3 regions of the Streptomyces sp. NPDC046727 genome follow, and region 2 is predicted to be linked to each of the others. Evidence: riboswitches for the same ligand, from Rfam matches in the RefSeq annotation. Region 2 holds a riboswitch; each other region holds the start of a gene.
What was found. Region 2 has a riboswitch for cobalamin ahead of ABZ937_RS35355 (cobalamin biosynthesis protein). Riboswitches for the same ligand answer to the same signal wherever they lie in the genome.
Positions count from the first base shown of each region.

Region 1: another riboswitch for cobalamin. It lies ahead of ABZ937_RS13795 (HoxN/HupN/NixA family nickel/cobalt transporter); the one in region 2 lies ahead of ABZ937_RS35355 (cobalamin biosynthesis protein).
Region 3: another riboswitch for cobalamin. It lies ahead of ABZ937_RS35495 (hypothetical protein); the one in region 2 lies ahead of ABZ937_RS35355 (cobalamin biosynthesis protein).

Region 1 covers NZ_JBEYYR010000009.1:115,034-119,297, forward strand. The annotation lists gene ABZ937_RS13790 (nucleoside hydrolase) at 1-853, shown strand, start outside; gene ABZ937_RS13795 (HoxN/HupN/NixA family nickel/cobalt transporter) at 850-1,938, opposite strand; cobalamin riboswitch at 1,967-2,159, opposite strand; gene ABZ937_RS13800 (metalloregulator ArsR/SmtB family transcription factor) at 2,240-2,590, shown strand; gene ABZ937_RS13805 (glycoside hydrolase family 13 protein) at 2,658-4,264, shown strand, end outside.
Region 2 covers NZ_JBEYYR010000040.1:65,450-69,713, reverse strand. The annotation lists gene ABZ937_RS35360 (cobyric acid synthase) at 1-785, opposite strand, end outside; gene ABZ937_RS35355 (cobalamin biosynthesis protein) at 782-1,726, opposite strand; cobalamin riboswitch at 1,827-1,969, opposite strand; gene ABZ937_RS35350 (CU044_2847 family protein) at 2,194-2,538, shown strand; gene ABZ937_RS35345 (serine protease) at 2,519-4,264, shown strand, end outside.
Region 3 covers NZ_JBEYYR010000041.1:4,179-8,442, forward strand. The annotation lists gene ABZ937_RS35485 (SDR family oxidoreductase) at 188-925, shown strand; gene sigJ (RNA polymerase sigma factor SigJ) at 995-1,909, opposite strand; cobalamin riboswitch at 2,067-2,190, shown strand; gene ABZ937_RS35495 (hypothetical protein) at 2,263-2,646, shown strand; partial or broken gene ABZ937_RS35500 (acyl-CoA dehydrogenase family protein) at 2,700-2,810, shown strand; gene ABZ937_RS35505 (enoyl-CoA hydratase/isomerase family protein) at 2,807-3,877, shown strand; cobalamin riboswitch at 4,028-4,171, shown strand; gene ABZ937_RS35510 (CbtB-domain containing protein) at 4,208-4,264, shown strand, end outside.

The DNA of each region.
Region 1 (4,264 bases), on a different contig from region 2:
CTGCGTGGCCGGCAACACCGACGTCGACGGCGTGGTCCGCAACACCCTCACCGTGCTGGAGCAGGCGGGCGCCCCCGACATCCCGGTGGCCCGGGGCGCCGAGCGCCCGCTGCTGGAGCCCGCCCGCTCCGCCCCCGTGCACGGCGCCGACGGCATGGGCGACCTGGGCCTGCCCGCGCCGTCCCGCACCCCGGCGGACGTCGACGCCGTCACGCTCCTGCACCGCGAGATCCTCGCCTCCCCGCGCCCGGTCACCCTGATCCCGACGGCACCCCTGACGAACATCGCCCTGCTCCTGCGCACCCACCCGGAGGTGACCCGGAACATCGAGCGGATCGTGTTCATGGGCGGGGCGGTGGAGATCGGGAACGCCACGCCGGTCGCGGAGTTCAACGTCTGGCACGACCCCGAGGCCGCGGCGATCCTGCTCACGGCCGGGGTGCCGATCACGATGTACGGCCTGGACGTCTTCCGGCAGGTCGTCGTGGACAGCGCCGAGGTGCACCGGCTGCGCGCGAGCAGTGAGCCCGGCACCCGCCTGGCCGGCGAACTCCTCGCCCACCGGCCGGCCCACCAGGGCGAGCCGCCGGAGGCCGAGGAGGCGGGCGGCCTCGGCGACGCGGGCGCGGTGTGCGCGGTCGCCGACCCGCACGGCATCACCACCCGCCTCCTGCCGGTCGAGGTCTCCCTCGCCCCCGGCCCGACCCGCGGCCAGACCATCGTCGACCGCCGGCCCCGCCTGGGCGAGTCCGAGATCCACGAGGGCGGCCGCGAACGGGCGCTGGTGGACGTCGCGTTGGAGGTCAACGCCGACCGGTACGTCAAGCTCTACCTGGAGACCGTGGAACGCTAGTCGGCAGGGGCGGCGGGGGCGGGGGCCGACCAGCGCTCCTCCACCCGGGCCAGCCGCCAGTACGCCAGCGCCGCCGCCCATACCACCACGAACAGGCCGACGATGAGATAGCCGACGTTGTCGAGATCGAGCCCGGCCACCCAGCCGGTGACCGGGTCGCTGAGGCCGAACTTCTCGTGGACCACGCCGACCAGCTCGATCGTGCCGATGAAGAAGGCGACCGCGATGGACAGGCCGGTGATGGCGAGGTTGTAGAAGACCTTGCGGACGGGATTCGAGAACGCCCACTGGTAGGCGAAGTTCATGAACGTGCCGTCGAGGGTGTCGAACAGGCTCATCCCGGCGGCGAAGAGCAGGGGCAGGCAGAGCACCGCGTACCAGGGCAGGCCCGCCGCCGCGCCCGAGCCCGCCATCACCATCAGCGTGACTTCGGTGGCCGTGTCGAAGCCGAGGCCGAAGAGGAAGCCGAGCGGGTACATCTGCCCGGGCCGCGAGACGGACTGGGTGAGCCGGCCGAGGACCCGGTTCATGAACCCGCGCGAGTCGAGGCGCTGTTCGAGCTCCTTCTCGTCGTACGCACCGGCACGCATCGCGCGGAAGACCTTCAGGATGCCCACCAGGGCGACCAGGTTCAGGGCGGCGATGAGATACAGGAACGTCCCGGAGACCGTCGTACCGAGAAAGCCCAGCACCTGGTGGGTGCTGGACCCCTCGTTCATCACCTTCCCGGCCAGCGAGGTGCCGCCCGCGATCAGCAGCGCCAGCAGCACCACCACGCTGGAATGGCCGAGCGCGAACCAGAACCCCACCGACACCGGCCGCTTCCCGTCGGCCATCAGCTTGCGGGTGGTGTTGTCGATCGCGGCGATGTGATCGGCGTCGAAGGCGTGCCGCATGCCGAGGGTGTAGGCGGTGACACCGAGCCCGACCCCGAAGACATCGCTGCCCACCTTGTAGTGCTCGGGCGCGACGAGGAGGAACAGGATCCCGAAGGCGACGACATGCAGAGCGACGATCACCGCCAGCAGCCCCACCGTCTTGACGGTGTCCTCGCGTCGCCAGCGGAAAGAAGCTGCGTCAGCCATCGGTTTCATGCTCCAGCACCTCGTGGATCACTTCATGAGCTGCCGTGGCCGGTCTCCTGGCTTACGGGTACGCACATCCGCCGCTCCTGCCTTCCCGGCCGCCCTGCGACGCCCAGTGGCTGCCCCTCGCGGGACGCGGAACGGGGACTCCCCGATCACAGTGGCGAGGGCCGCGTCGACCTTGCATCGACTTCCCGAACACCACGGCCCGCCCACCGTAGAGGGGCACGCGGTTTCCTGCATAGCTGCGCACCCGCGCAGGTATGCAAGATCACAAAAGCGCGCCTGCGAGGATGACGGCATGCATCTCGTGCCTGCCGACCGAGCCGACCGGCGCACCATCGACGGTCACCGGGTGTGCGAGGCGATCGCCGCCATCGGTGACGCGGACCGCCTGCGCGCCTGGGCCGACCGCTTCTCCCTGCTGGCCGACGCCAACCGGCTCGCGCTGCTGCTCGCCCTGCACCGCACCGGACCGCTCGCCGTCTCCGACCTCGCGATCGCCACGGGCATGAACGACCCCGCCGTCTCCCAGGCGCTGCGGCTGCTGCGGGCGGCCGGGGTGGTGGCGGGGGAGAAGGAGGGGCGCGTGGTGCGGTACCGGGTGGTGGACGCGGAGGTGCGGGGACTGCTGGAGCACTGCGGCGACTGAACCGGACGGCTGTTCGGTCACCCGGACGGACGTTTCCGGTTCCCGGTGGTGTGGACAGATTCCGTGCATGGCAGACCTTTCGTCCAGGGACCCCGACTGGTGGCGGCAGGCCGTCATCTACCAGGTCTATCCACGCAGCTTCGCCGACGCCGACGGTGACGGGCTCGGTGATCTCAGGGGCGTCACCGAGCGGCTGGACCATCTCGCCACGCTCGGGGTGGACGCCCTGTGGCTGAGCCCCTTCTACCCCTCCGAACTCGCCGACGGCGGCTACGACGTGGCCGACCACCGGGACGTCGACCCGCGCCTCGGCACCCTGGACGACTTCGACGCCCTGGTCGCCGAGGCGCACCGGCTCGGTCTGAAGGTCGTCGTGGACGTCGTACCGAATCACACCTCGCATCTGCACCCCTGGTTCCAGGAGGCGCTGCGCGCCGGACCCGGGTCCGCCGCCCGGGAGCGCTACGTCTTCCGTCCCGGCAAGGGTGCGCGCGGTGAACTCCCGCCCAGTGACTGGCAGTCGGTCTTCGGCGGCAGCGCCTGGCGGCGGGTCCCGGACGGGGACTGGTACCTGCACCTCTTCGCCCCCGAACAGCCCGATCTGAACTGGGACAACGAGGAGGTCCGCGCCGACTTCCGCACCACCCTGCGCTTCTGGGCCGACCGGGGCGTCGACGGCTTCCGCGTCGACGTCGCCCACGGCCTGGCCAAGGACCTCACCGAGCCGCTGCGGGACGTCGGCGGCATCGGCGCGACCGGCGAGGACGCGCTGCCGCGGGTGGAGCCGGGCAGCCACCCGTACTGGGACCGCGACGAGGTCCATGAGATCTACCGGGACTGGAGGAAGGTCTTCGACGCCTACCGCCCGCCGCGCACCGCCGTCGCCGAGGCCTGGGTCCCGGGCGCCCGACGCGCTCTGTACGCCCGCCCCGACGAACTCGGCCAGGCCTTCAACTTCGAGTATCTGGAGGCGCGCTGGGACGCCGAGGAGTTGCGGGACGTCATCACCGGGTCGCTGGCCACGGCCCGGTCCGCCGGGGCCTCCGCGACCTGGGTGCTGTCCAACCACGACGTCGTACGGCACGCCTCCCGGCTGATGCTGCCGCCCGGCACCGACCCGGCGGCCTGGCTGCTGTCCGGCGGCAGCGCGCCCGCGGTCGACCCGGCGGCCGGTGTGCGCCGGGCCCGGGCGGCGACCCTGCTGATGCTGGCCCTGCCCGGCTCGGCCTACCTCTACCAGGGCGAGGAACTCGGCCTGCCCGAGGTCGCCGATTTGCCCACCGAGGTGCTCCAGGACCCGATCTGGGAGCAGACCGGGCATGTCCGCAAGGGCCGCGACGGCTGCCGGGTGCCGCTGCCCTGGATGACGACCGGACCCTCGTACGGCTTCGGGCCCGGGGCCGGCTGGCTGCCGCAGCCGGCGTCCTTCGCGGCCCTCGCCGTCGAGGCGCAGGCCGGCGCCGAGGGCAGCACGCTGGAGCTGTACCGCACGGCCCTGCGGCTGCGCCGCAAGCTGCTGGAGGGCGAGACGCTGGCCTGGACGCCGGGCACGGCCGCCGGTGTGCTGGACTTCCGCCGCACCGGGGCCTGGCGGAACGTCACCAACCTCGGCACCGGACCGGTACCGCTCCCACCCGGCGAGGTCCTGCTGAGCAGCACACCCCTGCCGAAGGG
Region 2 (4,264 bases):
CGCAGCACGTCCTCGCCGACGGGCGGGGCGACGGTGGACTCCCGGACGGTCCCGCGCAGCGACACGCGCAGTCCGTCCTCCTCGTCGATGCCGAGCCCGTGCCGGAACGGGAGGACACCATAGGTGTGCCGCCCGGTCAGCCCGTGCAGCATGTCCAACCCCGGCTCCAGCAGGCTGACATCCCCGCGGAACTTGTTCACCAGGAAACCGGCGACCAGCTCCTGGTCCTCGGGCGAGAGCAGGGCGACGGTCCCGAAGAAGGAGGCGAACACGCCCCCGCGGTCGATGTCGCCGACGACCAGCACGGGCAGCCGCGCGTTCCTGGCGATGCCCATGTTGACGATGTCGGTGCGCCGCAGGTTGATCTCGGCCGGGCTCCCCGCCCCCTCACAGATCACCGCGTCATACGTGCCCCGCAACTCGGCCAGGCAGTCCAGCACCGTGCCGAGGAGCTGCTGCTGACGCCCGCCGTGGTACCCGCGCGCGCTCAGCTCGCCCACCGGCTTGCCCAGCAGCACCACCTGGCTGCTCTGCTCGCCGCCCGGCTTGAGCAGCACGGGGTTCATGAGCGCGGTCGGCTCGACCCGGCAGGCCTGCGCCTGCATCGCCTGAGCCCGCCCGATCTCGGCGCCCTCGCGCGTCACGAACGAGTTGAGCGACATGTTCTGCGCCTTGAACGGCGCGACCTTCACGCCCTGGCGTACCAGCCAGCGGCAGATGCCGGCCGTGACGACGCTCTTGCCGGCGTCGGAGGTGGTGCCGGCGACGAGGAGACCACCGTTCACTTCCCACGTCCTTTCAGGAGTGCGCGCGCGGCGACCGTGGTGCCGAGGGCGAGGAGGCCGACGCGGCGGGAGAGCCGTACGGCCCGGTCGATGTCGGTGACCCGGACCGGCCGGCCGGCGGCGCCGTTGAGCACGGGGCGGTGCTCGACCCGGCCGCCGTAGGAGAGGGTTCCGCCGAGGCGTACGCCGAGGGCGCCCGCGAAGGAGGCCTCCACGGGCCCGGCGTTGGGGCTCGGGTGCTTGCGTGCGTCGGCCTTCCAGGCGCGCAGGGCGCCCCGGGCATCGGGTCCGGCCGCGGCGGCGAGGACGGCGGTCAGCCGGGCCCCCGGCCAGCCGGCGACGTCGTCGAGGCGGGCGGAGGCCCAGCCGTAGCGCCGGTGGCGGGGCGACTTGTGGCCCACCATGGCGTCCAGGGTGTTGACCGCGCGGAACCCGAGGAGCCCCGGCACCCCGGCCACGGCGCCCCACACCAGCGCGCCCACGACGGCGTCGGAGGTGTTCTCGGCGACCGACTCGACCACGGCCCGGGCGATGCCGTCGGCGTCCAGCGCCTGCGGGTCCCGGCCGCACAGATGGGGCAGCCGGGCCCGGGCGGCCTCGACGTCCCCGGCCTCCAGCGCGCGCCCGACGGCGCGGGCCTCCCGGGCGAGCGACGTGCCGCCCACGACCGCCCAGGTGGCGGCGGCGGTCAGCGCGACGGAGGCGGCAGGCAAGGGGCGTACGGCGCGTACGGCCAGCGCGCCGAGAGCGACGGCGCCACCGGCGCACACGGCGGTGTGCAGCGCGCCCCAGCCGCGGTGGTCGTGCCACAACGCGCCTTCCACGGCTCCGGCCGCCCGGCCGAACGCGGCGACCGGATGCCCGCGGCGCGGATCGCCGAGGAGCAGGTCGCCCAGGACGCCGGCGGCGGCGCCGTACGCGTACGTGCGATCGGCACCCATCGGCTCAGCCGGCCGTGGGCACAGGAACGGGCCTGGTACGGGTCCTCGATGGGCAGCCGAGCATGGCGATATGTGTCCTCACTCAGGGTGTCCGCGCCCTGGTTCGACGTGAATCGGCGGTGAGAGTTCCTGGCTCCCGGGGGTTCTTCCCCGGTGACAGTGGCGGGACCGCGCCGGATTCGCACCGGCTTCCTCTCCTGCCGCCGTACATGGCCTGGGCAGTCCACCACGCCCCCGGAACGGCCGTCAACTTGCCTTTGACCTGGGATGCCGGACTGTGCTGAGGCCCACACCGCTAGCACGCCGGACGCCGCCGGACGGCCGGATCGCGGTGAATTCCCCTCGCGCGGACGGCATTCACCGCTCCCGCTTGTACTCACGCACCGTGAGCATCTGCAATAGCGCGTACGACTCATACGGGGCGCAACGGACGCGGGAGGGGACGCACAGTGGCGTATGTGGGCGAGATGCTGCTGGACGACGGCCAGATCGTGCTGTTGGAGGTGGCGGGCGAGGGCCCGGCGGGCGTGCAGCGGGTCTCGCGCGGCGGCGCGATGGCCGGGGCGGCCGAGACCCTCCAGCAGGCACTGACCCGGGTCCGCCCGGCACTCGGCGCGCTCGTCACCGAGGCCCGCACACTGGCGAGACCGCCCGAGTCCGTCACCGTCGAGTTCGGCATCACGGTGAGCGCCGAGGCCGGGGTGGTGGTGGCGCGCGGATCGACCGAGGCGCACTTCACGGTGAGCATGCAGTGGTCGAACACGGATCCGTCGGACATTCCGGGGCAGCGTGATGGCGAAAGCCGCTCCTGACGACGAACTCCCGCGCGGCATCGCACGCTTCTGGAGCGAGGACGGCCGGGTCACCGGCACCGGCTTCCTGGTCGCGGAACGCACGCTGTGCACCTGCGCGCACGTCGTCGCGAGCGCGCTCGGCGGCGACGAGTCGGCCACGACACCCCCCACGGCCCCGGTGTCCGTCGACTTCCCGCTGCTGCACCCGCCGTCCGCGCGCCGCACGGCGACCGTCACCCACTGGCGTCCGGTCACGGCGGACGGCGGCGGCGACATCGCCCTGCTGACCCTGGCGGAGACCGTCCCGGGCACGGCACCGGTCCGCTTCGCGGGCGGCACCGGCATGTGGGGCCACCCGTTCCGCGTCCTCGGCTTCCCGCACCGCACGGACGACCACGGGGTATGGGTGCGCGGCCGGCTCCGCGCCCCGGTCGGCAAGGGCTGGACGTCCATGGAGGCGGCGCCCGGATCCCCCTCGATCGCCCGGGGGTTCAGCGGATCGCCGGTGTGGGACACCGTGCAGGGCGGGGTGGTCGGCATGACCGTCGCCATGGAGCTGGGTGCCCCGGCGGCGACGGCGTACCTGATCCCGGCCGCCCTGCTGCTCGGCCTGGACCCCGACCTGCGTCCCTCCCCCTTCCGGGGCCTGGAGCCCTTCCGCGAACAGGACGCCCACGTCTTCTTCGCCCGCCGCGCGGACAGCGCCCGCATCGCCGACGCCGTCCGCACCCACCCCTTCGTGCCGGTGGCCGGAGCCTCCGGGGTCGGCAAGTCGTCCCTGGTGCGTGCCGGGGTGCTGCCCCTGCTCCGGTCGGCCGGCCACACGGTCACGGACTTCGCCGGGCAACCGGACACCGACCCGATCCGCACCCTCGCGGCCGCCCTGGCCGGCCAGTTCCCCGCCGCCCGCGACCTGGCCCGGGAACTCACCGGCGGCGACCGCGGCCGGACGGCGGTGCTGCTCGGCGCCCGCGTCCTGGAGCACGCCGGTACGGCCGGACACGTCGTCCTCCTGGACCAGTTCGAGGAGACCGTGGGCGCCCGCCCCGCCGACGCCCGCGCCCTCCTGGACGTCCTGCTGCCGATGACACGGGCCTGCCACCCGGAGGGCCGCCGCTTCCGGGTCCTGGCCACCCTGCGCTCGGCGTCCCTGGAGGAACTCGTCATGGGCGGCCGGGCCGAGGCCCTCAGCGGCACGGTCCAGATGATCGCGCCGATGACCCCGGCCCAGCTGGACGAGGTGGTGCGCCTGCCCGTCGCCGCCGTCCCCGGAGTGGAGTTCGAACCCGGCCTGGCCGAACGGATCGTCACGGACGCGGGCGGCGAGCCGGGCGCGCTGCCCCTGGTGGAGTTCGCCCTGGCGGAACTCTGGGAACGGCAGGCGCACGGCCGCCTCACGCACGCCGGGTACCGCGAGATCGGCGGGGTGGAGGGCGCGCTCGCCCGGTACGCGGACCAGCAGCTGACGCAGGTGTGCAAGGGGCCGGGCGGGGTGGACGAGGCGGTGGCCCGCCGCTTGTTCGAACGCCTCGCGCGGCCGGTGAAGGGCAAGGAGTACGCCCGGGTGGCGCGCGCCTTCGACCAGCTTCCGGACGAACTGCGCGCCGCCGCCCAGGCCTTGGCCGCGACCCGGCTCCTCGTCATCGCCCGGGACAGCGCGGGCCGCGAGACGGTCGCCCTGGCCCACGAGGCGCTGGTACGGCAGTGGCCGACCCTGCGGGGCTGGCTGGACGAGTCCCGGGAC
Region 3 (4,264 bases), on a different contig from region 2:
CCCTGGCCGGCGCTCTCTTCGCCCACTGACCCCGTGGAAGCCGTCGGAGGGACCCCGCTGGTGATGCGGGCGCTCGACTGTCACAAACCTGACCGCTGCCTTGTCCTGGAGATGTGCGCGTTGCCGCACCGGGCCCGGCGGGTGTCGCCGGTGTCCGTCGGAAGCGAATCGGCTGACGGAGACAGTGATGAAGATCGTGGTGATCGGCGGTACGGGGCTCATCGGCTCACAGGTGGTCGCGCTGGTGCGCGACAAGGGCCACGAGGCCGTGCCCGCCGCTCCCTCCAGGGGAGTCAATGCCCTCACCGGCGAGGGCCTGGCCCAGGCGGTCGAGGGCGCGGACGTGGTCGTGGACGTGTCGAACTCCCCGTCCTTCGAGACCGAGCCGGCGCTGGACTTCTTCACCCGCTCGGCCCAGCACCTGTTCGCGGCCGAGAAGGAGGCGGGCGTCCGCCATCACGTCGCGCTCTCCATCGTCGGCGTCGACCAGGTGCCCGACTACGGCTACTACCGGGCCAAGGTCGCCCAGGAGGAGGCCGTGCGCGGCAGCGGCGTGCCCTACAGCCTCGTGCGCGCCACCCAGTTCTTCGAGTTCATCGCTCCGGTGATGGACATGTCCACCGTGGGCAAGGAGGTGCGCCTGCCGTCCCTGCGGCTGCGTCCGATCGCCTCCGCCGATGTCGCCGCCGCCGTCGCCGAAGCGGCCCAGGGCGAACCGACGAACGGCATCCGCAACATCGCGGGACCCGAGGTGTACGGACTCGACCGGCTCGCCGAGCTCACGCTGGAAGCCAAGCCGGACGGCCGTACGGTCGTCACGGACGAGACCGCCGGCCTGTTCGCGGGCATGCCCGACGTGCTGACCGGCGACGACACCGTGCATGTCGCGGCCACCCGCTACGAGGACTGGCTCAAGCGGAACTGACCGGCGCCGACCGTCCGGACCGACCGAGGGCAGGGGTACCGCGTACGCTCACGCGGTGCCCTTCCTTCGCTAGGGACGCCCGGCGATCCGGCGCGCGGACCGCTCGTACGCCCGCAGCTTGTCAGGGGTGATCACCCAGTAGAGCCCGTCGATGCCGTCCGGGCCCACCGTGATGCTCACCAGGGCGACGCTCACCCCGTCCTGCACGAGCAGCAGGCTGGGCAGGCCGTTGGCCTCGACCACGGTGTACTCGGCCCCGGGGAAGAAGTTCTTGCTGAAGGCGGTGACCCGCGCCGCGCGCTCGGCGCCCACGATCGCCAGCCGGGCCACGCCGCGCATGCCGTTGCCGTCCGCGTAGGCGACGACGTCGGCCGACAGCACCCTTTCGAGCGCGGCGACGTCACCGTGCCGCGCGGCGGCGACGAACGCGTCGAGCAGCCGCCGGTGCTGTGCCGTGTCGACGCGCTCCCGTCGCTCGGCGGACAGCCGCTTGCGGGCACGGCTGACGATCTGCCGGGTATTGGCCTGGCTCAGCTGGAGGATGCCCGCGATCTCGTCGTACGCGTAGTCGAACGCTTCCCGCAGCACGTACGCCGCCCGCTCCACGGGGTTCAGTTTCTCCAGGACCAGCAGCACGGCCAGTTCCAGCGCCTCGCCGCGCTCCGCGCCGACCTGCGGATCGACACTGGTGTCCACCGGCTCCGGCAGCCACGGCCCCACGTACGCCTCCCGGCGGACCCGCGCCGACCGGGCCACGTTGATGGCCAGACGCGTGGTGATCCTGGCCAGGAACGCCGCGGAATCCAGCACCGCACCGCGGTCCGCGCCCTGCCAGCGCACCCACACGTCCTGTACCACGTCCTCGGCCTCGGCCACACTGCCCAGGACGCGGTAGGCGATACCGAACAGCCGGGGACGCAACCGCTGGAACACATCCGCCGCTTCGCTCAGCGAGCCGTCGGTGAGCGGTTGTCGCTCGTCCATCGTGCCGATGCCTCCGTAGATCGACCGTCCAGCCGGAGCCTCGGTGCGGGGCGGTCCGCTCGCTGTGAGCATACGGCGGCGGCCACGAGTCGGGGCCGGATGACGGTGCGGCGCCGGTGATGAAAGGATGACCGGCGACATAAGGCGACGGCGGTCCGAGGAAGCCGGTGTGAATCCGGCGCGGTCCCGCCACTGTGACCGGTGAGCGAGTTCCGGCAGGCCACCGCCCCCGAACAGGGCGGGAAGGCGGCACGAGCCGTGACCCGGGAGCCAGGAGACTCACGCGGTCGCCTCCTCACGTGACACCGGGGCGGATCTCCCCGGGAGGGGAGTGGCGCGGCGTGCCCGAGAAGCTGACGGAAGAGACACCGGCCGGGGCTGTGCCGGGGAGCGGTCCGGCGCCGTGCCGGGTCGTCGTGTGCCGGGACTGCTGCTGCGGCAGCCCCAAGGTGATCGGGGTCGATCACGCGGCGCAGACCGCACGGCTGCGCGCGGAGGTGCCCGTGCGCATCTCCGACTGCCTCGACGTGTGCGACCAGGCCAACGTCATCGTCGTACAGCCGTCCGCCGCCGCCCGGGCCGCCGGCGCGCGGCCGGTCTGGCTGGGGCTCGTCAACGACCCGGCCGCGACCGAGGACATCATCAGCTGGGTGCGCGCCGGTGGCCCCGGCGTCGCGCCCCTGCCGGACATCCTCGACCTGTACGCCTTCACGCCACCGCGGCGTACGGATTCCTGACGCCCGCACCGAGCGGGAGGAGTTCGGCCGACGGCTGCGGCCACCCCGGCGCGTACGGCATTGAGAAGATCGTCCGTGACCTGCGGGTGCACCACATCCTGGAAGGAACCAACGAGATCATGCGCGTCATCGCGGCCCATGGCCCGACGGAGGCACTCGGATGAGCGGCAGCGAGGAACCGGTCCTGCTGGACACCAGGGGACGGGCCGCGTACATCACGCTCAACCGGCCCCAGGCGCTCAACGCCCTGAACCATGTCATGGTCCGCCGGATCGCCGAGGCCCTGACCGCGTGGGAGTGCGACCCGGACGTGCACACCGTGGTCATCACCGGGGCGGGGGAGCGCGGCCTGTGCGCGGGCGGCGACATCCGTGCCGTCCACGACGACGCCCGCGACGGCGACGGCAGCGCCTCCGCCGCGTTCTGGCGGGACGAGTACCACCTCAACGCCCGCATCGCCCGCTACCCCAAGCCGTACGTCGCCGTCATGGACGGCATCGTCATGGGCGGCGGCGTCGGCGTCTCCGCGCACGGCAGTGTCCGTGTCGTCACGGAACGGTCCCGGATCGCCATGCCCGAGACCGGCATCGGCTTCGTCCCCGACATCGGGGGCACCTGGCTCCTCGGCCGGGCACCCGGCGAACTGGGCACCCACCTGGCGCTGACCGGCGCGCAGATCGGCGCCGGAGACGCCCTGCTGTGCGGCCTCGCCGACCACTACGTACCCTCCGCCGCCCTCGGGCACTTCGTGGACGACCTCGCCGACATGCCCGTACGAGACGCGCTCGCGCGCCATGTGCAGCCGCCGACCGAGGGGCAGTTGGCCCACCGGCGAGAGTGGATCGACGCCTGCTACGCCGCCGGCACGGTCGAGGAGATCGTCCACCGGCTGCTCGGCCACGGCAGCCCCGACGCCAAGGAGGCGGCCGAGACCCTGCTCGCCAAGTCGCCCACCGCGCTCAAGGTCACCCTGGCCGCGATCCGCCGCGCCCGGCGCCTCGGCCCGCTGGAGCGGGTCCTCGACCAGGAGTACCGCGTCTCGTGCGCCGCCCTGAGCAGCCCCGACCTGGTCGAGGGGGTACGGGCCCAGATCATCGACAAGGACCGCAACCCGCGCTGGTCGCCGGCGACCCTCGCCGAGGTCACCGACGCCGACGTGGAACGCTTCTTCGCCCCGCTCGGCGACCGTGAACTGGGGCTCGCCGGGCCCGGCACCGCGCCGGCCCGCTGAGCAGGATTGCCGCATTCATCGGAGTCGGGAACATGGGCGCCCTCGCGGACGAACGACCGCTGAAATTCCGCCACCGCTGACCCACACGGCCCAGGACCGTTCGCCCGGTGCGAGAGGAAGATCACGCTGGTGGACGCGGTCTTGGCCGTGCACCGGTCGCGCGGTACGGTCTGTCCGATATCGACGACGGCGAGACGGAAGCCGGTGGGAATCCGGCACGGTCGCGCCACTGTGTGCGAGAGCCTCCAGGGGCTCCTCGTGAGTCAGACCCGTGGCCGTCGTCCTGTGCACCACCGACATGGGACGCGAACTCCCGGAGGAGGTTCTGCCATGGCGCAGACCGTCGCCCAGCCGACAGCCACCACTCCCGCCATCCCCGCCAAGCTG